2 regions of the Citricoccus sp. NR2 genome follow, and region 1 is predicted to be linked to the other one. Evidence: riboswitches for the same ligand, from Rfam matches in the RefSeq annotation. Region 1 holds a riboswitch; the other holds the start of a gene.
The links. A riboswitch is a leader RNA that binds a small molecule or an ion and turns the genes downstream of it on or off. The one in region 1 is predicted to bind glycine.

Region 1 (11,754 bases):
GATCAGCGGGATGCCCATCTCATTGGCCAGATGAGAGAGCACCGGGATGTTGGCGTCTTTCGCCGCCTGCAAGCCATCTGGACCCAGCGCCAGCACGCACGACCACACAAACCCCATGGTGAACAGCACCAGCATCACCGCGGTCACCCTCAGAACGGAGGATGCTTTGTCAGCGGCGGCGTGACCGTAGCGGGACCGCAGTGCCACCGAGAATTGCGAGATGGCCGGGGAATGGTTGAACGAGAAGATCAGGACCGGAAGCATCAGCCACAGCGCCATGGAGAAATCTCCGATCGCCGGGAACGCCCCGAACCCATCGAAGCTCCAGAAGGGGATCAACAGCAGGGTGACGGCAAAGAGCACCACGATCAGCGGGTAGACGATCCACTGGGTGACCACCAGCATCACCCGCTGCCCGGCCAACATGACGACGGACATGGCCAGCACCAGCACGGCCGCCAACAGCCAGCGTGGCCACGGCTCCATCCCCAGCTGATTCACCATCAGCGAGTCCACCGTGTTGGTGATCCCGACCCCGTAGATCAACACAATCGGGTAGATGGCCAAAAAGTACAACACGGTGACCAGACGTCCGGCATTCTCGCCGAAATAATCGCGGACCACCCCGGTAATGTCCTGATCCGGATTCGGCGAGGCCACCACCATCCGTGACAGCCCGCGGTGGGAGAAATACGTCATCGGACCGATCAGCAGGGTCGCCACCAACAGCGGCCAGAATCCTCCCAGCCCAGCGTTCATCGGGAGGAACAGGATTCCGGCCCCCACCGCCGTGCCAAACAAGCTGATGGTCCAGCTGCTGTCGAAACGGTTCCAGCGCGCCGCTGCGGTAGCGGTCTCCTGCGCAGTCTGTGCGGGTTGGTCTGGGGAGGACATGGTGGACTCCTGGCGGTGGTGGTGCGAGGTCGTGGTTCAGTAGACCACGATCGACGAGGATGACGCGACTTTGCCGCGGATCACCGTCGAGACATCCGCGCTAAGCTGGGACGGGTGAGCACCGAGAACACGAACGAGTCGATCTCCACACCCCGCGAGCAGGACATTCCCGACCAGCAGTTGCGCGAAAATTACGAGCAGCTGATGGAAGAGGTCCGCCACCATCGCACCGCGTACTACCAGAATGACGCCCCGGAGATTTCCGACGCCGAATTCGACAACCTCTTCCGCCGTCTCGAAGACCTCGAGGCGCTGCACCCGGAGATCGTCTCCAACGATTCGCCCACCCAAGAAGTCGGCGGCGATGTGTCCTCCGCGTTCGCCCCCGTGGAACACTTGGCTCGGATGTACTCGCTGGAGGACGTCTTCTCCCTGGACGAGCTGCGCACCTGGTTCCATCGTGCCGCCGGCTCCCTGCAGCAGATCCGCCCTGGCGTGAAGCCCAGTTGGTTGGCCGAAGTCAAAATCGACGGGCTCGCGATCAATCTCCTCTACCGCGACGGTGAACTCGTGCGCGCCGCCACCCGTGGAGACGGCGTCACCGGTGAAGACGTCACCCACAACGTGCTCACCATCAAAGACATCCCCACCACCCTCACCGGGGAAGACATCCCCGCCGAGGTGGAAGTGCGCGGTGAGATTTTCATGCGCACCCAGGACTTCCGCGACTTCAACGCCCAGCGCGCCGAAGCCGGGCTGCCGCCCTTCGCCAACCCGCGCAATGCTGCGGCTGGCTCCCTGCGACAGAAGGACCCGGAGCAAACCGCTCAGCGACCGCTCACCATGTTCGTCCACGGCATTGGCGCTCAGCAGGGGCTGAGCGTCGGCTCTCAACACGAGGCGTACGAACAGCTGGCCGCCTGGGGGCTGCCCACCAGCCCCTACAGCTTGTTGGTGCCCGGCGACACCGACATCGAGCCGGAATCCTCAGCGCCACTGGCCAAGCTCTTGAACTTCATTGCTGAGCGCGGAGAGCAGCGCCACGACCTGATCCACGAGATCGACGGCATCGTCATCAAGGTCGACGATTTCGGCCTCCAGGCCCAGCTCGGTCACACCTCCCGCACCCCACGCTGGGCGGTCGCCTACAAGTACCCGCCGGAAGAAGTGCACACCCGGCTGCTCGACATCAAGGTCAACGTCGGACGGACCGGGCGAGTGACGCCGTACGCCGTGATGGAGCCCGTGCTGGTGGCCGGGTCTACGGTCTCGATGGCTACTCTGCACAACCAGGACGTGGTGCGGGCTAAGAACGTCAAGATCGGCGACACCGTCGTGCTGCGCAAAGCCGGAGACGTCATCCCCGAAATCGTGGGACCGGTGCTGCCCCTGCGCGAACAGCATGAACGCGACGGCGAACTGCGCGACTTCGTGATGCCCACCCACTGTCCGTCATGTGGTGAACCGTTGGCGCCAGCCAAAGAAGGCGACGTCGACCTTCGCTGCCTCAACGCCCACCGCTGCCCGGCGCAGCTCACCGGGCGCATCGAGCACGCAGGATCCCGCGGCGCCTTCGACATCGAGGCGCTGGGGGAGGAAGCCGCTACCTGGCTCACTAACGGCCCGGGAGAGGACCCAGCCGAGAATCATGGACACGTCCAGCCCGCTGGTGAGGGCGTCATCACCGCCGATGCGCAGCTCTTCGACCTGGCCGCTGACGGCGACGAGGAGCTCAAGCAGCGCCTCGCGGAAGTGCGCGTCTGGCGGGAGAAGCGTAGCAAAGGCCAGGGCACCGGAAAATGGGAGCTGGTGCCGTACTTCTACACCAAGGCCACCGCTAAGACCCCTTCAAAGCCCACCGCCAATACGGTGAAGCTCTTCGACGAGCTGGAGAAGGCCAAGTCCCAGCCGCTGTGGCGCGTGCTGGTGGCACTGTCCATCCGCCACGTGGGCCCCACCGCCGCTCGCGCGCTCGCCGGTGCCTTCGGCTCCCTGCCGCAGCTGCAGGCCACCGCCCTGGATGCGGAGAACGGCCGCCAGCGACTGTCCGACGTCGACGGCGTGGGCCCGACGATCGCCGACGCCGTGTCCGAATGGTTCCGTGACGAGGTCAATCGCACCACCGTTGAGCGCTGGGCCGCGGCCGGGGTCCGGATGGAAGACGAGATGGATGAATCCGTCGCCAAGACGCTCGAGGGACTGACCGTCGTGGTCACGGGGTCGTTGCAGAACTACACCCGCGACTCGGCGAAGGAAGCGATCATCTCCCGCGGCGGTAAAGCCTCGGGGTCGGTGTCGAAGAAGACCGACTTCGTGGTCGCTGGTGAGAACGCCGGTTCCAAGCTCGACAAAGCAGAATCGCTGGGACTCACCGTGCTCGACGAAGACGGTTTCACCGCGTTGCTGAAGAACGGTCCTAGTGGCGTGGACGAAGGGTCGGTATAGACGGTTGTGAGCGAAGCAACCTGTCAGGATTTCTTACAAGTTCAGTTTCTCAACGACTGCAACGCTTTGAAGCGCACTCGCCAGTTGTCGCAAGAATTGCGACAACTGCGTTGCTTACTGCCCGGGCTCTAAATCCAGATCGGTTGATTTCCCGTCTTCTTTGTCCGACCGACGTTGTGCGATCCGGTCTGAGATGGCTCGATTCAAGCGACCTTTTGCCGCCTTCGCACTCCCGAAGGTTCTGACTCCGAAGCGACGAACGGCATCAACGCCCTCGCTGCCTGTTTCGAAGGTCTTATCACGTGCCTCGGCGACGGCTGCCACCCATCGCTTCGCCGCGATGTCGTCGCGGGATGAATCGATTCCGATGCGTTCGTTAAAGATGATGATGTCGGTTGCGACCTCGTTGCTGGAACGAACGGCGCCACCGGCTTTGAACGGACGCAATAAGGTCTTGTCGTTCGCTGTCTTCGCAACCGCGTCGATTCGGGCGAGCAATTTGCCGGTGGTGCCAGCGATCTGTGTGCGACGTCGATCCCGTGCGGCTTTGAGTCCCTTGCGGTAGCTTTCAAGCTCTGCCGGTTCTGCATCCATGACTCGGTCTAGTTCCAAGATGGCTAGGGCATCGTAGAGTTGAAAGCAACGAGCAAGAATGGCCAGCCATTCTTCAACGGAACCGGTCGCTGTACTTGCGACATCCGCTAATTCTCCGACGCGGTGTTGTTTCTTTTCTAGCTTCTCGGCTAAAGCATCGAGTTGGCGCAACGCATATCCCTGGACCGTTGCAACCGTCTCTGAAGCACCTTGGACCTTGGACCACATGACATCCGACACACGATTCGTGTGTTCGCGCTGCGTCATGACACTGTCCACGGTCGAGCCGACACCGATCAGTTGAGAAATCTGGGCGTCCTTCTGAGCCCGCAGAATATCGTCAACCTTCTCGTCGATGGTCTGTAGATAGTCGGTGATCTCGTCCATCGTTTGTTGCATGGCAAACTGCGCCATGATTCCTGCGGCCCCAGAAAGAATCGCCGGGTTGGTGAGGATAGGTCCTGCGGAACTGGGATTCACGTATTCGAGAATATTCGTGATCTTGCCCTTGTCTCCGGTCACGATGGCTCGACTGAGTCCGTCTGAGGAGCCTTTCATCGCAGTGCCGAGTTTCAGATTCTGTGAGGAATCTTTGGTGAGCTTGATCCACCGGCCAGAATTCGCAGCAGCCTCAGAACCAGCTTGTGCCACGCCGGAACCTGTCTTCAGGTAGGCGTTCGACGACGTCAGAATGCCTTCCATCTAGGCATTCGCTGGTACACCAGCTATCTGCGCTCAACGGTCACTCCGAACTGGATGCCTTGAGATCAGTAGACTGAGCCACGAAGTGGATGGCGATATTGCACATCCTGCCCGTTTTCGCCCTGTTCTGGAGGAACTCAGCCATGACTCCGTCTTCCGACGCCCCAACTGCCAACACACCGGCACTGTCCACGCTGCTGACGGTGGCGCGGGCCGCGGCGCGCGCCGGGGCCGACGTGCTCGCGTCGCGACCGCGTACGGTGCTGCCCCTGCAGCAATCTGACCTGGGCGCGGAGACCAAGTCGTCGGGCTCGGACTGGGTGACAGATTTCGACCGCCAGGCCGAAGAGAGCGTGCGCAGGGTTATTACCGGATACCGGCCGAACGACGAAATCTACGGCGAGGAATACGGCTCGACGCGTCCGGAGAATCCGACCGGTTATCGATGGTCGATCGACCCCCTGGACGGGACCACGAACTTCATTCGGGGAGTCCCGCACTATTGCACGTCCGTGGCCGTTGCTGGACCGGACGGGGACTGGCTGGCCGGCGCCGTCGTCGCTCCAGCCCTGGGACGGATCTGGTACGCCTCTCGGGGCAACGGCGCGTTCGGTATCGCCGAGACTCCAGGCGCCGATGAGATGGTGGGCATTGCCAGCCACCCGGCTGAGCCGCAGCTTTTGAGCGGGCCGATTCTGGGACGGTCCGGTCGACTGTTGGCCAGCGGATTCGGCTACGACGCGGAACGGCGCCGCTTCCAGATCGGGGTCCTCTCGGAGTTGCTGGCAGAATTCGGAGACTTGCGCCGGATCGGCTCGGCGGCGCTGGATTTGTGCATGGTGGCCGACGGCACCTTGGACGCTTATGCCGAGTACGGGACGCAGGAGTATGACTGGGCGGCCGGGGCACTCATTGCTGAAGAAGCCGGTGTGCCCGTACGCCGCCCTCAGTGGCCGGAATCGAGCGAGACTCCCGATTGGATGATCGCCGGGGACATTGGTCGTCCGTTGGCCGAGATGCCGCACGCACCCGGCCATCCGCACGCCTGAGAGACCACGCACCCGGATTTCGGGTACTCTGGAAGGGGTTGTCGAACCTCACATTCGACAACCGCGCCGCTGACGGATGGTGGGAGAGCTCCGCACCACACCAGGGGCGGGCACCGAAGGAGCAACCCCTCCCCGGGAAACTCTCAGGTCTCCGTACCGCCATCACGAGGCACCTCTGAAAAGCAGTTGCGTTCGGAAACGGACACGACTCACCGACGGTGCAAGCCGGTCCTGCGTAAACACGCGACCCGGTCAAACTCTCAGGTTATTCAACAGGGTGGGGAGGATCAGTGACTCGCTGAGACGGCGTGGCCTCGTCGTCGTACGCACCGTTGCAACCGATCCGACAGATCCCTGGAGAGTTTCGATCATGACTCAGACCGTGCCTTCGGCCCCGTTCACCGACCGCCATATCGGTCCCACACCCGATGACGCGACCATGATGTTGCAGACCCTCGGCTACGACAGCCTCGAGGCGCTCATCGACACCGCCATTCCGAAGTCCATCCGCCAGAGCACACCCCTGGACCTGCCGGCCGCGAATGAGACCGAGGTCCTCGGCGAGCTGCGCCGGATGGCCTCCCGCAACATCCAGCGCACCCAGATGATCGGGCAGGGCTTCTACGACACCGTCACGCCCGCCGTGATCCGTCGCAATGTGGTGGAAAACCCGGCGTGGTACACGGCGTACACTCCGTACCAGCCGGAAATCTCCCAGGGGCGCCTCGAAGCCCTGCTGAACTTCCAAACCATGGTGATGGACCTGACCGCCCTGCCCATCGCCAACGCCTCCCTGCTCGATGAAGCCTCCGCCGCTGCTGAAGCCGTGCTGATGATGCGCCGCGCCAACAAGCGCAAGGCCGATGGGCTGATCCTGGTGGACGCCAACACGTTCCCACAGAACCTCGCCGTCATCGAGACCCGCTCCCGGGCGGTGGAAGCCCAGACCCGCGTGGTCGATCTGTCTGTCGGGCTCAGCGACGAGCTGCTGACCGAGATCAACGACGTGGGACTGTGCGGCATCGTCGTCCAGCAGCCCGCCAATGACGGCTCCCTGGTGGACCACACCGCACTCTTCGCCCAGGTGAAGGGACTCGGCGGCATGATCACCGTGATCGCCGACCTGCTGGCCCTGACCCTGATTCAGGCACCGGGGGAGCAGGGCGCCGATATTGCGGTGGGCTCCACCCAGCGCTTCGGTGTGCCGCTGTTCTATGGTGGCCCGCACGCCGCCTACATGGCTGTGTCCAAGGGCCTGGAGCGCTCCATGCCCGGTCGCTTGGTGGGTGTCTCCACCGATGACGTGGGCCGTCCGGCTTATCGCCTGGCCCTGCAGACACGCGAGCAGCACATCCGCCGCGAGAAGGCCACCTCCAACATCTGCACCGCCCAGGCACTGCTGGCCATCTGCGCCGGACTCTACGCCGTGTACCACGGCCCCTCCGGCCTGAAGCGGATCGCACAGCACGCCCACCGACAGGTCAGCCGTCTGGCCGCCACGCTGACCACGGGCGGATACACGCTGGCCTCGCAGAGCTTCTTTGACACGATCGTCGTCGAGCTGAAGGATGAGACCTCCGCACAGCAGGTCTTCGACGACGCCGAAGCCGCCGGCATCAACGTGCGCCGCTTCGCCGCAGACCGCATCGGCATCTCCGCGGACGAAACCACCACCGAGGCGCACCTGTCCACGCTGGCCGACGTCTTCGGTGTGGAGCTGGCGGCAGGGGAGTCCGACGGCGAGTCTTCCGCGATTCCGGAGGCGTTGCGCCGCACCTCGGACTACCTCACCCACCCGATCTTTCACTCCATCACCTCCGAGACCCAGATGATGCGCTACCTGCGCACCCTCTCGGACCGTGACCTCGCCCTGGACCGCACCATGATCCCGCTGGGCTCATGCACCATGAAGCTGAACTCCGCCGTGGAGATGGAATCCATTACCTGGCCCGAGTTCGCGTCTATCCACCCCTACGTTCCGGCATCCCAGGCGCAGGGCTGGCGCGAGCTGATCGACGATCTGGAAGCCAAGCTGGTGGCGATCACCGGTTACGCCGGGATCTCGGTGCAGCCCAACGCCGGCTCCCAGGGCGAATACGCCGGTCTGCTGGCGATCCGCCGCTACCACGACGCCAACGGCGACCGCCAGCGCACCATCTGCCTGATCCCGGCTTCGGCCCACGGCACCAATGCTGCCTCGGCTGTGTTGGCCGGGATGTCCGTCGTCGTCGTCAAAACCGCCGAAGACGGCACCATCGACGCTGAGGATCTCGACGCGAAGATCGACAAGCACGGTGCGGAATTGGCCGCGATCATGATCACCTACCCCTCCACGCACGGCGTGTACGAGGGTGATGTGCGCCAGGTGTGCGACAAGATCCACGCCGCCGGCGGCCAGGTGTACATCGACGGTGCAAACCTCAACGCCCTGGTCGGACTGGCCCAGCCCGGCGAGTTCGGCGGTGATGTGTCCCACCTGAACCTGCACAAGACCTTCTGCATCCCGCACGGCGGCGGTGGCCCGGGCGTGGGTCCGATCGGCGTAGGCGAGCACCTGTTGCCGTACCTGCCCGGTGACGCCACCGGTCAGGACGACGCCGCCACCCGCCTGGGTGCCCCCGTGACCGCCACCGTGTTTGGTTCGGCGGGCGTGCTGCCGATCTCCTGGGCCTACATTGCGCTCATGGGTGGGGAAGGCCTGACCAAGGCCACCGGCACCGCCATCCTGAATGCCAACTACCTGGCGCGCCGGCTCTCCGAGCACTACCCGATCCTCTACACCGGTGCGGCCGGGCTGGTCGCCCATGAGTGCATCCTGGACCTGCGGGAGCTCTCCGCGCAGTCCGGCGTCACCGTGGACGACGTCGCCAAGCGCCTCATCGACTTCGGATTCCACGCCCCCACCATGGCGTTCCCGGTGGCCGGCACGTTGATGGTGGAGCCCACCGAGTCTGAGGACCTGGCCGAGATGGAGCGCTTCATCGAGGCCATGGCCGTGATCCGCGACGAGATCCAGCAGGTCATCGACGGCGCCCACGCCATGGAAGAGTCCCCGCTGCGCCGCGCCCCGCACACCGCGGCCGCGGTGATCACCAGCGACTGGGACCGCCCCTACACCCGCGAGCAGGGCGCCTTCCCGGTGGCCAGCCTGCGCCAGGACAAGTACTTCGCCCCGGTCGGACGCGTGAACCAAGCTGCAGGCGACCGCAACCTGGTGTGTGCCTGCCCGCCGCCGGAAGCCTTCGAGACTGTGTCCGCCGAAGACGAGGAGAACTGACCATGACGACCGAACTGCGCCGCACCGCGCTGCACGCCGCCCACGAAGCCGCGGGCGCGCGTTTCACCGACTTCGGTGGCTGGGACATGCCGCTGCGTTACGCCTCCGAGCTTGCCGAGCACGAAGCCGTGCGCACCGCAGCCGGGCTCTTCGACCTCTCCCACATGGGTGAAGTGTGGGTGACCGGACCCGACGCCGCTACCGGGCTGAACTCGGTGCTGGCCGGCAACCTCGCCGTTATCAAGGTCGGCAAGGCCAAGTATTCGCTGTCGCTCGACGAGGACGGCGGCATCATCGACGATCTCATCGTCTACCGCCTGGCCGAGGACCGCTACCTGGTGGTTCCTAACGCCGGCAACGCTGAGGCTGTCACCGCCGAGCTGCAGCGCGTACTCGTGGATTCCGGGAACTTCGACGTTACCCTCGACGACGCCACCGCCCGCACCTCGCTGCTGGCGGTGCAGGGCCCGGCCTCCGAGCAGATCGTTGCCCGGTTGCTCACGTCCGAGGCGGACCATCAGGCCCTGGCCGAGCTGCGCTATTACGCGGCCCTCGAGCTGGACCTTGCTGTCTCCGTGAATGCGGCCGGCGAACCCTCCGACGTCACCTTCCCCGTGCTGGTGGCCCGCACCGGCTACACCGGTGAGGATGGATTCGAGCTCATCCTCGACCCGGCCCACCCGCGGGCTACCGAGGCTGGCGCCGACGCCGAGGCCGTGCCGTCTCAGCTGTGGGATGCGCTGCTCGCCGTCGGTGAAGCCGATCAGCTCATCCCGTGTGGGCTGGCCGCGCGCGACTCGTTGCGCCTGGAAGCAGGCATGCCGCTGTACGGCAACGAGCTCAGCCGCGACCGCACCCCCTTCGACGCCGGACTGGGACCCGTGGTGTCCTTCAAGAAAACCGAGGACTTCCCGGGTCGGTCAGCGCTCGAGCCGCTACGAGACCAACCCAGCGCGTGGCGCCTCATCGGACTCCAAGGCCTGGAGCGGCGCGCGGCCCGTCCGGGCAGTGCGATCCTGATCAACGGTGAGTCCGCCGGCGAGGTAACCTCCGGGTTGCCCTCGCCCACTCTGGGGTACCCGATCGCCCTCGGTTACGTCTCCACCGAGGCGGCCGCCGGGGTCGAGCCCGACACCGAGCTCACCGTGGACATCCGGGGCAAGGCCCACCCGTTCCGCGTGGTCCAGCTCCCCTTCTACACTCGTTAATCACCAGCATCATTTGTGAGGAGAATCACTATGCCCGTTGTTCCTTCATCCCTGCACTACTCAGCCGAACATGAGTGGGTGGACGCCACCGAAGGCACCGTGAAGGTCGGCGTTACTGCGGTGGCCACCGATCAGCTCGGCGAAATTGTCTACGTCGACCTGCCCGAAGTGGGTGACACCGTGACCGCGGGCGAGACCTGCGGCGAGATCGAGTCCACCAAGTCCGTCTCGGATCTGTATTCTCCGGTCACCGGCACCGTCGCGTCCATCAACGATGACGCCGTCGACAACCCTGCCTCTATCAACGAGCAACCTTACGGCTCCGGTTGGCTATTCACCGTGGAGGTGTCCGAGGTGGGCCCGCTGCTCACCGCAGAGGAGTACGCTTCCGCGAACGACGCCACGGTGGAGTAACCTGGCGGAATGAACCATCAGACCAGTCACCAGCCACTGGATCTGCGCTTCGGCGGCGTCACCGTAAGGGACGCCGCCGAAGCCGATTTTGAGGCCATCGCCGCCCTGACCTACGCCTCCTATGTGGAAGCCGGGCACATCCCCGCCGACGACGACTACGTCGCCCAACTCCTGGACGTTCCCGCCCGAGCCCAGGGTCCGGGGCGCCTCGTCGTGGCCGAGCTTGACGGCGCGGTGGCCGGTTCCACCGTGTTGCTCACCGGGGAGATGGACATGGCCGAAGTCGCACACCCTGGCGAGTTTGAATTCCGGATGCTGGGTGTTGCGCCCGCGTTCCAGCGCCGCGGGGTTGGCCGCGCTCTGGTGGCCACTGCCGAAAACCACGCCCGGGCACTGGGCTGCTCCGCCATCGTCATCACCACCATGGCCTCGATGACCGATGCTCACCAGCTCTACCGCGCCTGTGGATTTGAACGCCGGCCCGACCGTGACTGGTCGCTGGGGGAGCGCGGCTGGCTGGAACCCGGCGAACGCGACGAGACGTTCCTCGCGTTCGTGCATCCGCTCGCGCCGCGCGACTAGACTGGACGCCGACGAGAATTCTCCCTGCCGTTTGACTTGAAGGAGTCGTATGTCTGAGATCACTCGCGAGAACGTGGTGCATTTGGCACAGCTGGCTCGCATCGACATGAGCGAGGCCGAGCTGGATCAGCTCTCCGGCGAGCTCGCCGTCATCCTCGACTCGGTGGCTGCCGTGTCGCAGGTAGCCGGTGACGACGTCGAGCCCACCTCGCACCCGATGCCGCTGACCAATGTATTCCGCGACGACGTTCCGCGGGGGCTGCTCACCCAGGAGCAGGCGCTGGCCATGGCGCCCGACGCCGAAAACGGCCAGTTCAAGGTTCCTGCAATCCTGGATGGAGAGTGATCGAGATGTCAGATCTGATTCGACTCACGGCCCTGCAGATGGCCGAGAAGCTGCGCTCCGGTGAGATCACCTCGGTGCAGCTCACCCAGGCTCACCTCGACCGCATCGCCGAAGTAGACGGCGTGATCGGCGACGACGGCGCACCCACCGGGGTGCACGCGTTTCTGCACGTCTCCGCGGACGAAGCCCTGGCCACCGCCGCCGAGGTGGATGCGATCCGCGCCGCGGGAGGTGCTGAAGCCG
Region 2 (11,754 bases), 770 kb from region 1:
AAGCCCGTAGATCAGGACGCAGAATCGAGGGGAGTTTAGGATGGTTCTATGACTACTGAGAACTCCGCCGTGCACGACCATGCCGCCGACCGTGAACGCTTGCGCCAGCTGATCAGTGAGCTGGCCGTGGTGCGTGGCAAGGTCACGCTTTCTTCCGGCAAAGAGGCCGACTACTACATCGATCTGCGCCGCATCACCCTGCACCACGAAGCTGCGCCGCTGGTGGGTCGGGTCATGCTAAACCTCCTCGACGAGGCCGGCATTGAGTTCGAAGCCGCCGGGGGGCTCACCATGGGCGCCGACCCGGTGGGCACCTCGATGCTGCACGCCGCGGGTGCGGCCGGGCGCGAGCTCGACGCGTTCGTGGTGCGCAAGCAACAGAAGTCCTACGGCATGGGTCGCCAGGTTGAAGGCCCGGGTGTGGACGGACGCAAAGTCGTCGTGCTGGAAGACACCTCCACGACGGGCGGTTCCGCACTGACTGCGGTAGAAGGGGTGCGCGCTGCTGGCGGCGACATCCAAGCCGTGGCGGTGATTGTGGACCGTGACACCGGTGCTGCCGAGCGCATCGCCGATGAAGCCGGGGTGCCCTACCTGTTCGCCTACTCCAAGTCCGACCTCGGTCTGGACTGAAGGGATAGGCTCGAGCCATGACTGAGAAGAACGCCACCAGCCTGTTGCCCGCTGCCGACACTGTCGACACCGCTCCGGTGGTGATCGCCGGACTGATCGGCGGATTCGCCGCCGCTCGTGTGACCAAGGTGCGCGCTCTGGGCGGTGTGGTCCTCGGTGCTGCCGGTGTGTACGCCGGGCGCACCTGGGCCGCCAAACGCGGGGCCGGGACCACCGCCGCACTGTCGGCGGTGTATCTGCTCGGCTTCGGCCTCTCGCACCCGCTGGCCAAGAAGATCGGCGCGTGGCCTGCCGTGCTGACCGTGACCGGGGTGGCTTCCGGTGCCGCATGGGCACTGTCTGACCGTCCGCATGCCTGAGGAGGCTGAGCCCCGCGAAGTCGGGGTGGGGCCGTGGGAAGGACCGTGGCCCGAAGGGGACCACTGGGATCCTGAGCTGTTGCGCGAGGGAGACCGGCGCAACGTCCTTGATCACTACCGGTACTGGTCACTCGACGCGATCGTGGCCGATCTGGACACGCGACGCCATGGTTTGCACGTGGCGATCGAGAACTGGCAGCACGACATGAACATCGGCACCGTCGTGCGTGCGGCGAATGCTTTCAACGCCGCGGGGGTGCACATCATCGGTCGCCGCCGCTGGAACCGGCGCGGGGCCATGGTCACCGACCGGTATATGCACGTGCACCACCACGCGACTGTGGCGGACTTCCTGCGCTGGGCCAAGGCCGAGAACCTACCCGTGCTGGGCGTGGACCTGTTCCCGGACTCGGTGCCGATCGAAACCTATTCCTTCCCAGAGCGGTGCGTGCTGGTTTTCGGCCAGGAGGGTCCGGGGCTTTCAGAGGAGATTCACCAGGGTGCGGTGGCTACATTGTCGATTGCCCAGTTCGGCTCCACTCGATCGATTAATGCCGGGGTCGCTGCCGGCATTGCGATGCATTCCTGGGTTCGACAGCACGCCGAGATCCCCGGAGGTCCCTAGCCCCTCAGTTGAAGATCGCCATATACAGATTGAGCGTGCTGGCGTAGGTCACCCACAGCAGATAGGGGAGGAGTAGCACCGCGGCGAGGGTGCGTACGTTCCAGAAACTGCGGATCGTCATCACCAGACCGACCAGCAGGGCGACGATGATCGCGAACGAGAGCCACAGGGCGGCGGCACCCAGAAGGGGATAGCCGCCGAAGAAAGTGGGGCTCCATACCGCGTTGAGTGCCAGCTGAATGATGAACCAGGCCAGCGCGGTGCGGCGTCCCGACGACGCCGGGCGAAGCCAGACGAGCCAGGTTGCGAAACCCATGGTCAGGTACAGCGCCGTCCAGACGGGACCGAACACCGCGTTCGGCGGCGTCCAGGGGGCCTGATTGGCCGAGGCGTACCAGCCGTCGACCTGGTCTGCGGTGAGCAGGCTGCCGACGAAGCCCACCAGCAGCGGAACCAGCAGGAATACGATCAACATCGTGACCGTCAGTGCTGGATGCCGGTGCTGGGAGCTGTGCGATGTGGCGTCAGTATTGCCGGCAACGGTCTCCATAACTTCATCGCATCACGGACCGCGGCCTTGAGCCACCTTTCAGCGTCGGATCATCAGAACTGCCAGCAGTGATTCGACGAGGATTTCCCAGCGAACTGACGGTTCAAGAAGGTCAGCATCGGAACGAACGACCCCGCATATCCACCAAGATGAGTCGGCATGAGCGAATGATGGAAAGTGACCTCAGTTCCCGCAGAGCACCAGCGTCCCGCTAGTTCTCGTCCTGTGCGGTAGGGGATTACGTCGTCGGTCAGGGAATGGTTGATCAGCGTCGGCACCGCCGGAGCCGCGTCGATGCCCAGCTTCTGGGCGTTCAGAATCTCGTCGAAGGGTGCGCGCTGGGCGACCTCGGTGAAGGACGCACCATCCTGTGTCAGTGTCGTCGAATCCACGGGGGTGCTGGAGAAGAGTGCGTGCAGGGTGCACTTGGACGCGATCTCATCGAAAAGCTGCTCGCCGTCTTCGTTCAGGATGCTGCTGCGATCAATGCCGTATCGATCGCTGAATCCCTCCAGTGCGAACACGAGGAAGGGGTAGTAGATAGAGTTGTCGATCTTCGCCGCGACCTGGTGAAGATCAGCCGGGGGTGCTCCAACCACGGCAGCCGTCAAAGGCAGCTCCGGAGCGTAGTCGTCGGCCAGCTCCGAGGCGGCACCCGCGCCGCCACCGCCCTGGGAGTATCCGACCACGGCAACGGGAGACTCGGCGTCGATGGTGTCAATGCCCGCCTGCGTGGCGGCGCGCGCCGCGTCGAGCACAGCGTGTCCCTGGTCGAGACGGTTCATGTACGTGTGAACGCCTGCGGTGCCGAGACCGATGTAGTCGGTGACGACCACGTTGTAGCCGGCCAGCAGCAAGGCGTTGACCGCGGCGGACTCGTAGTTGGTCCCTGATTCGCCCTGAACGCTGGGGGCACACTGATTGGCTGCGCCCTGGGTGCCGACGGCGTACGTGACGAGCGGGCGCGGGCCCTCTCCCTGCCAGCTGCTCTTGGATTCGAGCACGGTGCCGGTGACGCCGACCAGCTCGCCGTGGGAGGTGGTGGACGAGTACATGATGCGTGTGGCGGACGAACCCAGCCGGACGGCGCGAGTCGGGCCCAGGAAGAAGTCGGCGTCTTCCTGGCGAATCAGCTCGCCGGGTGAGGCGGGCAGGGTCTCCGGCTGCGCATAGAACGCGGACGGCAGGGCGTCAGGGCCATCGGTGTCGAGCATCTGAGGTGCTGGCTGGGCCGGTGCTGCGGCGTCCGGCTGAGGAGCCGTGGCATCCTGGGGCGCCTCTGTGTCGGAGACAACCTCATCCGCTTGTGCGGTGGGCAGCGCGGTGGCGATCAGCGCGAAGGCTGCCGCCGTTCCGGCCAGTGTGCGCCAGCGGGCGCGTCTGTTCGTGCGGGCAGAGTGCTGGATGTGTGGGGGCATCAGGGAACCTCTTCTCCGGCGTAGATGTGACGCAGCTCACGACACAATGTCCCCGACGCTACCGACAAGTCACGTTCGCGTCTACCTGCGTCGTTCGGTATCGGGTATCTGGATCTGGCGTCGCGGACACCGGAGCGGTCTACATTGAGGGCTCCTCTGGATAGACTGACAAGGAATCGTCGACGATCTGATCAAGGAGACCTCCATGCCTATCGCTTCCCCGGACAAGTACGCAGAGATGATCGATTCCGCCAAGAACGGCGGTTATGCGTATCCGGCGGTGAATGTCACCAGCTCCCAGACCCTCAACGCGGCGATCCGTGGTTTCGCCGAGGCCGGTTCGGACGGCATCATCCAGGCCTCCACCGGTGGCGCGCAGTACTTCTCCGGTTCGTCTGTGAAGGACATGGTCATCGGCTCACTGGCCATGGTGGCCTTCGCCCGCGAAGTGGCCAAGAGTTACGACGTCAACATTGCCCTGCACACCGACCACTGCCCCAAGGATAAGCTCGACGGCTTCGTCATGCCGTTGCTTGAGGCCTCCGCGGCCGAGGTCAAGGCTGGCCGCGACCCGTTCTTCAACTCGCACATGTGGGATGGTTCGGCCGAGACGCTGGAAGAGAACCTGCGCATCGGCCAGGATCTGCTGGCCCGCACCCGTGACAACCACCAGATTCTCGAAGTCGAGATCGGCGTGGTCGGCGGCGAAGAAGACGGAGTGGCCAACGAAATCAACGACAAGCTCTACACCTCGGTGGCGGACGGCATGGCCACGGTGGAGGCCCTCGGTTCCGGCGAAAACGGCCGCTACCTGACCGCGCTGACCTTCGGCAACGTGCACGGCGTCTACAAGCCCGGCAACGTGAAGCTGCGCCCGGAGATCCTCGACGAGATCCAGCGCGAGGTCGGTGCCAAGCTGGGCAAGGATCGCCCCTTCGACCTGGTCTTCCACGGCGGCTCCGGCTCCACCGAGCAGGAAATCGCCGACGCCGTCTCCTACGGTGTGATCAAGATGAACATCGACACCGATACCCAGTACGCCTTCACCCGTCCGGTGGTGGCGCACATGTTTACCCACTACGACGGTGTGCTGAAGGTCGACGGCGAAGTCGGCAACAAGAAACTCTACGATCCGCGCACCTGGGGTGCCAAGGCCGAAGAGTCTATGGCTGCACGCATCGTCGAGGCGTGCCAGAACCTGGGCTCGGCCGGCAAGAGCATCAAGTAAGTAGGTGGATCGACGATGGGCATGATTCCTTGGTTTGCCTGGATCGCCATTGTGGCGATCATCGTCTGGGGTATCACGATGGTGGTCGGAACGCTGACCGGCCGTGATCTACCGGGAAGCGGTTCCTCCGAAGAGCTGGAGAAGCTGAAGAAGCGCGTCAAGAAACTGGAATCCCAGGTCGGTTCCGGAGCGATCGAGGCTGGTGCTGGTGGGGACGATAACGTCCGTGCCGAGCTGGAGGCCCGGCTCGAACGTCTCGAGATCCGTGCGCAGAAGCGCGACGACCAGGCGCAGAAGCATGACGACTGGCTGCGCCGTGCCGAGGAGCTCTCTGCCGAGACCAAGAAACAGGATCCTGACGTCCGCTGAACATTGCGCTGAAATAATAGATTCTCGAGGTCGGGGGCTCGTCACGGGCTCTCGACCTCGCTGTTTATCTTGGATTTTGCGCCAACGAGGGTATCCGCTGGTGTGGTACGGATTATCAGCGGAAAAATAATTGTGTGACGCACGCCATAATTCGGTGTATGCTGATCATCAATCCGCCACATCGCTGCTGGAGAGATCCCTGCTGTTGAGCAGGGGCGCCGAAGGAGCAATTGCCCGAAAAACTCTCAGGCACCCGGACAGTAGCGACCGTGCGGACTCTGGAGAGCAGGCGCGTTGAACGCGTCTCACCGACGGGGCAAGCGGCCCATCCTCAGCCGCCAATCTCTCAGGTTAGCAACAGAGGGGCTCGCAACGTTCTTGTTCATATTCTCCGAACACGGAAGAGCCTCCCATGACCCTTGCCACGAACGCCGATTCGACGAATGTGCTGGCGCTGGCCAATACGCCCTTGCTGTGGGTGCTGGCCTTCGGCGTCTTCGCCGTGATCATCGTCCAGACCCTGATCTACGTGCGCGCCGCACGCAAAGTCGCCCCCGAGGTCGGGATGTCCTCGGCCGATCTGCGCACCTCCTTCCGCACCGGCGCGATCACCTCGATCGGCCCCTCCCTGGCAGTAGCGCTGGTCGCGGTCGCCCTGCTGGCCATCTTCGGCACCCCGGCCACCCTGATGCGCATCGGCCTCATCGGCTCCGTCTCCTTTGAGACCGGTGCCGCCGCCATTGCGGCCGGCACCATGGGCGCGGAGCTCGGCGGGCCGACCTACACCCAGGAAGTGTTCGCCGTCGCGTTCACTGCCATGAGCCTCGGCGGGGCCATGTGGATTCTGAGCACCCTGATCCTCACCCCGATCCTCAAGCGCGGCGACAGCAAGATGCGCCAGGTCAGCCCGCTGGTGATGACCATTATCCCGGGAGCGGCGCTGCTGGGCGCCTTCTTCAGCCTCGGATTCGCGGAGCTGCCCAAGTCGGGCACGCACGTGATCGCCTTCATCACCTCTGCTCTGGTGGTGGGTATCTGCCTGTTCCTCTCTGCCCGCCTGCATCGGCGCTGGATCCGCGAATGGTCCCTCGGCTTCGCCATCATCGCCGGTTTGGCCATGGCCTACACCAGCACCCAGCTCCAGTGGTTCCCCGCGGCCTGAGCCCGCCGGCTCCCTGAACTTCTCAAGGATGATTCCCCATGACACTCTCCGCTGAACAGTCCAGCCCCGCGCTGGCCACCTTCGATCGCACCACCGCCCGCTGGGGCCGGATCACGATGATCATCGGGCTGATGGTCTCGCTGTCGGCTCCGCTGTACCTGGTGTTCTTCGCCGGACTCGATCTCAACACCACCCGCATTCTCACCGCGTTCCTCGCGGTGGCCGCGGTGTTCGGTGTGCTGTGGATCGTGGAGCCGCTGACCTACTTTCCGATCCTGGGCCAGTCCGCCATGTACCAGGTGTTCATGATCGGCAACATCTCCAACAAGCTGCTGCCCGCAGCGATGATGGCGCAGACCACCGTGGGCGCGAAAGCCGGCACTCGGCGAGGTGAGCTCGCCGCGCTGATGGCGATCAGCGGCGCCGTCGTCGTGCACTTGCTCTCGCTGTTGATTTTCGTGGGCATTCTGGGCACCTGGGTGGTCAGCATCATCCCGACCGACGTCATCGGCGTCATCCAGTCGTTCATCGTGCCGTCGGTGCTCGGCGGGGTGCTGATCCAGGCGATCGTTTCGCAGAAGGCGCCACGCACCACCGTGATCGCCTTTGCGCTGGCCACCGTGATGACCTTTGTGATTATCCCGATGTTCCCAGCGATGGCGTTCTATGGGACCTTTATCGTGGTCTTTGCCACCGCCGCGCTGGCCTGGTTCCTGCGGAACCGTTCCGCGGGGGCAGACACGGCCGCCGCTGAGAACGACAATGATGCTGACACCGATTCCCGCCATGCCGACCAGGAGGTTACCGAACGATGAGCCGTCTTCCCGACATTGATTCCGCACTGATTGGCCAGATGCATGAGCTCTACCGTGAGCTCCATGCCGCACCCGAACTCTCCATGCAGGAGCACAACACGGCGGCGCGTATCGAGGGGATCCTCGACGAGCTCGACATCGAGCATTTCCGCTCCGGCGGCACCGGGGTGGTGGGAATCCTGCGCAACGGGGGAGGCCCGGTGATTGGTTTCCGTGCCGACACCGATGGGTTGCCGATCGCCGAGGAGACCGGCGTCGAGTACGCCTCGACGGCGCGGGGTACGCTCGATGACGGCACCGAGGTGCCGGTGATGCACGGCTGCGGCCACGACACCCACATCGCCACCGCGGTGACCGCAGTGCGGGTGCTCGCCGCTCAACGCGACGCCTGGTCGGGCACCCTGGTGATCATCTTCCAGCCCGGCGAAGAAACCGCAGCCGGCGCCAAGGCCATGGTGGAGGACGGGCTCTGGGACAAGGCCCCTCGGCCTGAAGTGATGTACGGCCAGCACGTGATGCCCGGTCTGGCAGGAACCATCACCTACTCCGTGGGGGACGCCATGTCGCAGGCGGACTCCTGGAAGGTGACCCTGCGCGGCAAAGGCTCCCACGGCTCGCAACCCCAGGACTCCATTGACCCTATCGTCCTCGGGGCGCACATCATCACGCGGTTGCAGGGGGTAGTGTCCCGCGAGGTGGACCCGCGGGCGTCCGCCGTCGTCACCGTGGGGACGTTCCACGCGGGACTGAAGGAGAACATCATCCCAGCCACCGCCGAGTTCTCGCTGAACGTGCGCACCCTCGACCCCGAGGTGCGCGACACGGTGCTGGGGGCGATTCGGCGGATCATCGTGGGAGAAGCCGCGGTGTCGGGAGCGCCGGAACCGATCATCGAAGAGATCTCGGCCTTCCCGCGCAACTACAACGACCCGGAGGAGACCGAACAGGTGATGGCCGCACTGCGGTCCGAGCTGGGTGAGGATGCCGTCACCGAGGTGGCACCGCTGATGGGGTCCGAGGACTTTGGTGCTCTGGCCCAGGCCATCGAGGTGCCCAGCGTGTTCTGGATGTTCGGCGGGCACAGTCAGGACACCCTGAACGCCCCCGACGTGCCGGTGAACCACTCGCCGTTCTTCGCCCCGGAGATCGAGCCCACGCTGACCACCGGAACCCGCGCCGCGCTCGCGGCCATCCTGTCCAAACTGGGGAAGTGATGACAGAACCTCTCGTCGTCATCGTGGTCTATGTGCCCCACCATGACTCCGACGCCGTGCGCCGTGTGCTCGATGAGGCCGGCGCAGGGCGCATCGGTGACTACCGCGGATGCTCCTGGTCCACCTCGGGCACCGGCCGGTTCACGCCCCTGGCCGGTGCCCAGCCGACCATCGGTGCCGTGGGGGAGCCAGAGCAAGTGGCGGAAGACCGAATCGAAGTGGTTGCACCGCGCAGCCGCGCCCGCCAGATCGTCGAGGCTATGTTGGCCGGACACCCCTATGAGGAGCCGGCGTACCACGTGATCCCGGTGCTCACCCTCGACCAGCTCTGAGAAACATGGCAAGGGTTTTGACACGTCTGGTCGACCTGAGAAAATTTCCGCGGATCTTTTACATGTCCGTCTCGCGAGGGCGTCCGGGTTTATCCTGGCCGGAGGTTCGGAATCAGTAGTGGTTCCGGCCGATGCCGAATGCAGAGAGGACCCCATGTCACTGAGCACGATCGAGTCACGCGCGCTGCGTGGTCTCGCGCTGACCGCCGTCGCCGTTTTCGCCCTCGCGGGCTGCAGCTCGGGGATCGAGGAGGACCCCTCGGCGGTGATGGAACCAACGGCCGAGGGGACGGCGTCGGCGGGAAGTTCCTCCGCGTCCAACGGGCCTGCTGCTGATGCGGACCCGCATGCCGTCATTGAGCTGATGGGGGAGTCTCTGCAACAGCCCGCCGTGCAAGCCTGCCTGGACGAGATGTGGGGTGAGGACCTGTTGACCTTCTCCGCCCAGCACCTGAACACGACGAGCACCAGCGACATGGGGCCGGTGCAACTGCGGCCCGCCGAGCCGGAGATTTCCGGGGCCCAGGGATTCGGCTGCTCGTTCACCACCGGGGTGAATCCGGCCGAGATTCGCTCGGGCAGCACCCAGGTGTACACCGCCGACGATCCGGCCACGCCCCTCGCGGAATGCGAGGCACCCGTGGCGGCCGGCGAGGCTGTGCGCGAGGGGGAAGAGGGCATCAGCGAGTACGTGAACTCCGGTGCCCTGGGTGAAGGAAAATCGCTGGTCACCCACACCTACATCACCTGCTCCGAAGATGCGACCTCCATGGTGGTGCAGACCTTCGGCTACGAAGCCAGCGACGCCGACGCCGAACCTCCCTATGACGCGCAAGAGCTCGACGGTCTGATCACCGCGCTCGCCGAAGACACGTCGGCCGATGGGGAACGTCGGGACGCCTGGCGCGACATCACCCTGTCCGAAGAGGGCCAGTAAGGTCTGCGCCGATAGACTGGCTGGTAGATCCGCACCCTGAAAACCCGTGAATACCAAGGAGCCTTGATGTCGATCATCGGCAAGAATCTGATGGAGCCTGAACCGCCCCTGCTGCCCGAAGAGCCCGAGGTGCTGGCGCGACGATGAGAAAGTGGGGCAGTTCGCTGTCTCCGCCCACCGGGGAGAGCGGCGACGACTTCGTGGAAGTCAACACCTTCGCCTGGTTCGCGGTTGCCAGCTCTGTGGTCTATCAGACCCTGAGTTTCCGTCCAAAAGGCGGTGGGGTAGACGATGCGCCGGTCGACCTGGACCGGGTAGCCGAGCTGACGCCAAGCCTGGCTAAAACCCATGCTTGGAGGTTGGAACGCAGAGGTCGAGGTCGGTTATCGTTACGCTTCCCGGAAAATCAGACTGCCTATTCCGCTGTGTAGCTCCGCAGGTAGGCGATTTCTTTTTCGTCGAGCCTTCGTGGTCTCTGAGTCTCGCGATCGAGCGTCACGAGAACGGTTCGAGCGATGAATGCTACTTTTCCATCTTGCTCGCCACGGTAGCGCAGGGTGAACGATGTGTTGCCGATCTTCTCCGTGCAGATATAGATGGTGAGGTCATCCACTCCGGAGACGGGTCTTTTGTATTGGACCTCTAGCGAGACGACGACTTTCGGTACGTTGAAGGAAGTGAGCCCTTTGGTAGCAGCTTCCTTGTTGAGCCAGAAGATCCGTGATTCTTCGATGGCGGTGACGATCTTCGCGTTGTTGACGTGCCCATTGATGTCTTGGTCGGACCATCGAAGTGGGACGTTAGCTTTGAATTCCTGAGCTGTCACTATTACCGGTTTCGTCTCGTTTAGGGGAATGACGTGTCTATTGGATGGTCTGATTGCTGAACAGACCCTGCTGGTCAAGGTGTTCCAACACGGATCTCATCGAAATCTTCTCGTGCTCATACATTGCGGCATAGGCCTCTGCTGGGTTCCTATCGCGAATTGCAGAGAGTATCCGTTCGTGCTGCTCGAGCAACATTGGGGTTAGTCCATGAATCGTGGCATAGAAGCGTTTCGGAACGTACTTCAAGATACTCAGTAGGATCCAGGCTAGCTTGGAAGAATTGGCTGCCCGATTGATCACACGGTGAAACTCGTCGTTCGTGCGCTCGACTTCGGCGGGATCAGATTGTTCGGCCGCTTCTTTCATTCGATCATGTACCGACTCGAGCTCGGTGATATCTTCCGTGGACATTGCGCTCGCAGCTCGTTCGGAAAGACGACCGGCGACCTGCGCCAGCAACGTGTAGAGGTCCTCGAAGTCCGTGTAATTCAGTGGCGTTACCAGAAAACCGCGCCGTTCTGCGTGGCGAACGAAACCTTCCACACTGAGGGCCATGAAGGCCTCGCGCACCGGGGTTACGCTCACGCCGAGATCTTTGGCAACCTCGTCGAGACGCAAGAATTCCCCAGGTGAGAAGTTCCCCGCCAAGATTTCAGCGCGGATATGTTCTGCAATGTGGTTACTGAGTTGCTTTTTCTGAAAGGAAGCGGTGTTTCCACTGAGTAAGGCCATGGCGCCTGTCACTTTCTGTCAACGGAGAACTAGCCTGCAATATTAAATATACAGAGTACCTCACGCGCCCCGTTCGGGGTTCGGTCGACCCCCCGTTGGAACAGGAGCTCATCTGATGAACTCTCCTGTCGATCTTGTCTAAATATATCATATATGCCAGCATGGTGTGAGCTGGCATACGCTGGCGATCCTTCTTCGATGATCAGACTGGATGGGTTAGACATGAATCTTCTTGACGGTAAAGCGGCTGTTGTAACTGGAGCTGCACAGGGAATTGGTCGAGCGATGGCGCAAGTTTTCGCGGAGAACCGCGCCTCGGTCGTTATTTCAGACATCAACGCGGATGCAGCCGAAGCTGCTGCCACCGAGCTTCGTGCTGAAGGTCATGAAGCTATTGCCATCGCCGCTGACGTAACGAAGGAAGCTGACATCGAGAACCTCGTGAAGAGTGTTCAAAGTAAGTATGGATCTTTGGATGTCATGGTCAACAACGCGGGGATCACCCGCGACGCGACCATGCGCAAAATGACTGCGGATGCGTTCGACCAAGTTA

Region 2: another riboswitch for glycine. It lies ahead of O1A05_RS02010 (DUF5058 family protein); the one in region 1 lies ahead of gcvP (aminomethyl-transferring glycine dehydrogenase).

Annotation. Positions count from the first base shown of each region.
Region 1 covers NZ_CP115154.1:2,975,167-2,986,920, reverse strand. The annotation lists gene O1A05_RS14030 (amino acid permease) at 1-894, opposite strand, end outside; gene ligA (NAD-dependent DNA ligase LigA) at 1,009-3,339, shown strand; gene O1A05_RS14020 (hypothetical protein) at 3,454-4,635, opposite strand; gene O1A05_RS14015 (inositol monophosphatase family protein) at 4,779-5,684, shown strand; glycine riboswitch at 5,755-5,853, shown strand; gene gcvP (aminomethyl-transferring glycine dehydrogenase) at 6,055-8,961, shown strand; gene gcvT (glycine cleavage system aminomethyltransferase GcvT) at 8,964-10,169, shown strand; gene gcvH (glycine cleavage system protein GcvH) at 10,200-10,583, shown strand; gene O1A05_RS13995 (GNAT family N-acetyltransferase) at 10,593-11,165, shown strand; gene gatC (Asp-tRNA(Asn)/Glu-tRNA(Gln) amidotransferase subunit GatC) at 11,215-11,511, shown strand; gene gatA (Asp-tRNA(Asn)/Glu-tRNA(Gln) amidotransferase subunit GatA) at 11,517-11,754, shown strand, end outside.
Region 2 covers NZ_CP115154.1:426,499-438,252, reverse strand. The annotation lists gene pyrE (orotate phosphoribosyltransferase) at 49-633, shown strand; gene O1A05_RS02040 (hypothetical protein) at 651-992, shown strand; gene O1A05_RS02035 (TrmH family RNA methyltransferase) at 985-1,617, shown strand; gene O1A05_RS02030 (TspO/MBR family protein) at 1,622-2,167, opposite strand; gene O1A05_RS02025 (alpha/beta fold hydrolase) at 2,221-3,585, opposite strand; gene fbaA (class II fructose-bisphosphate aldolase) at 3,791-4,813, shown strand; gene O1A05_RS02015 (hypothetical protein) at 4,829-5,182, shown strand; glycine riboswitch at 5,360-5,453, shown strand; gene O1A05_RS02010 (DUF5058 family protein) at 5,595-6,344, shown strand; gene O1A05_RS02005 (hypothetical protein) at 6,383-7,159, shown strand; gene O1A05_RS02000 (amidohydrolase) at 7,156-8,373, shown strand; gene O1A05_RS01995 (hypothetical protein) at 8,373-8,705, shown strand; gene O1A05_RS01990 (hypothetical protein) at 8,860-9,642, shown strand; gene O1A05_RS01985 (acyl-CoA thioesterase) at 10,058-10,468, opposite strand; gene O1A05_RS01980 (GntR family transcriptional regulator) at 10,506-11,201, opposite strand; gene fabG (3-oxoacyl-ACP reductase FabG) at 11,400-11,754, shown strand, end outside.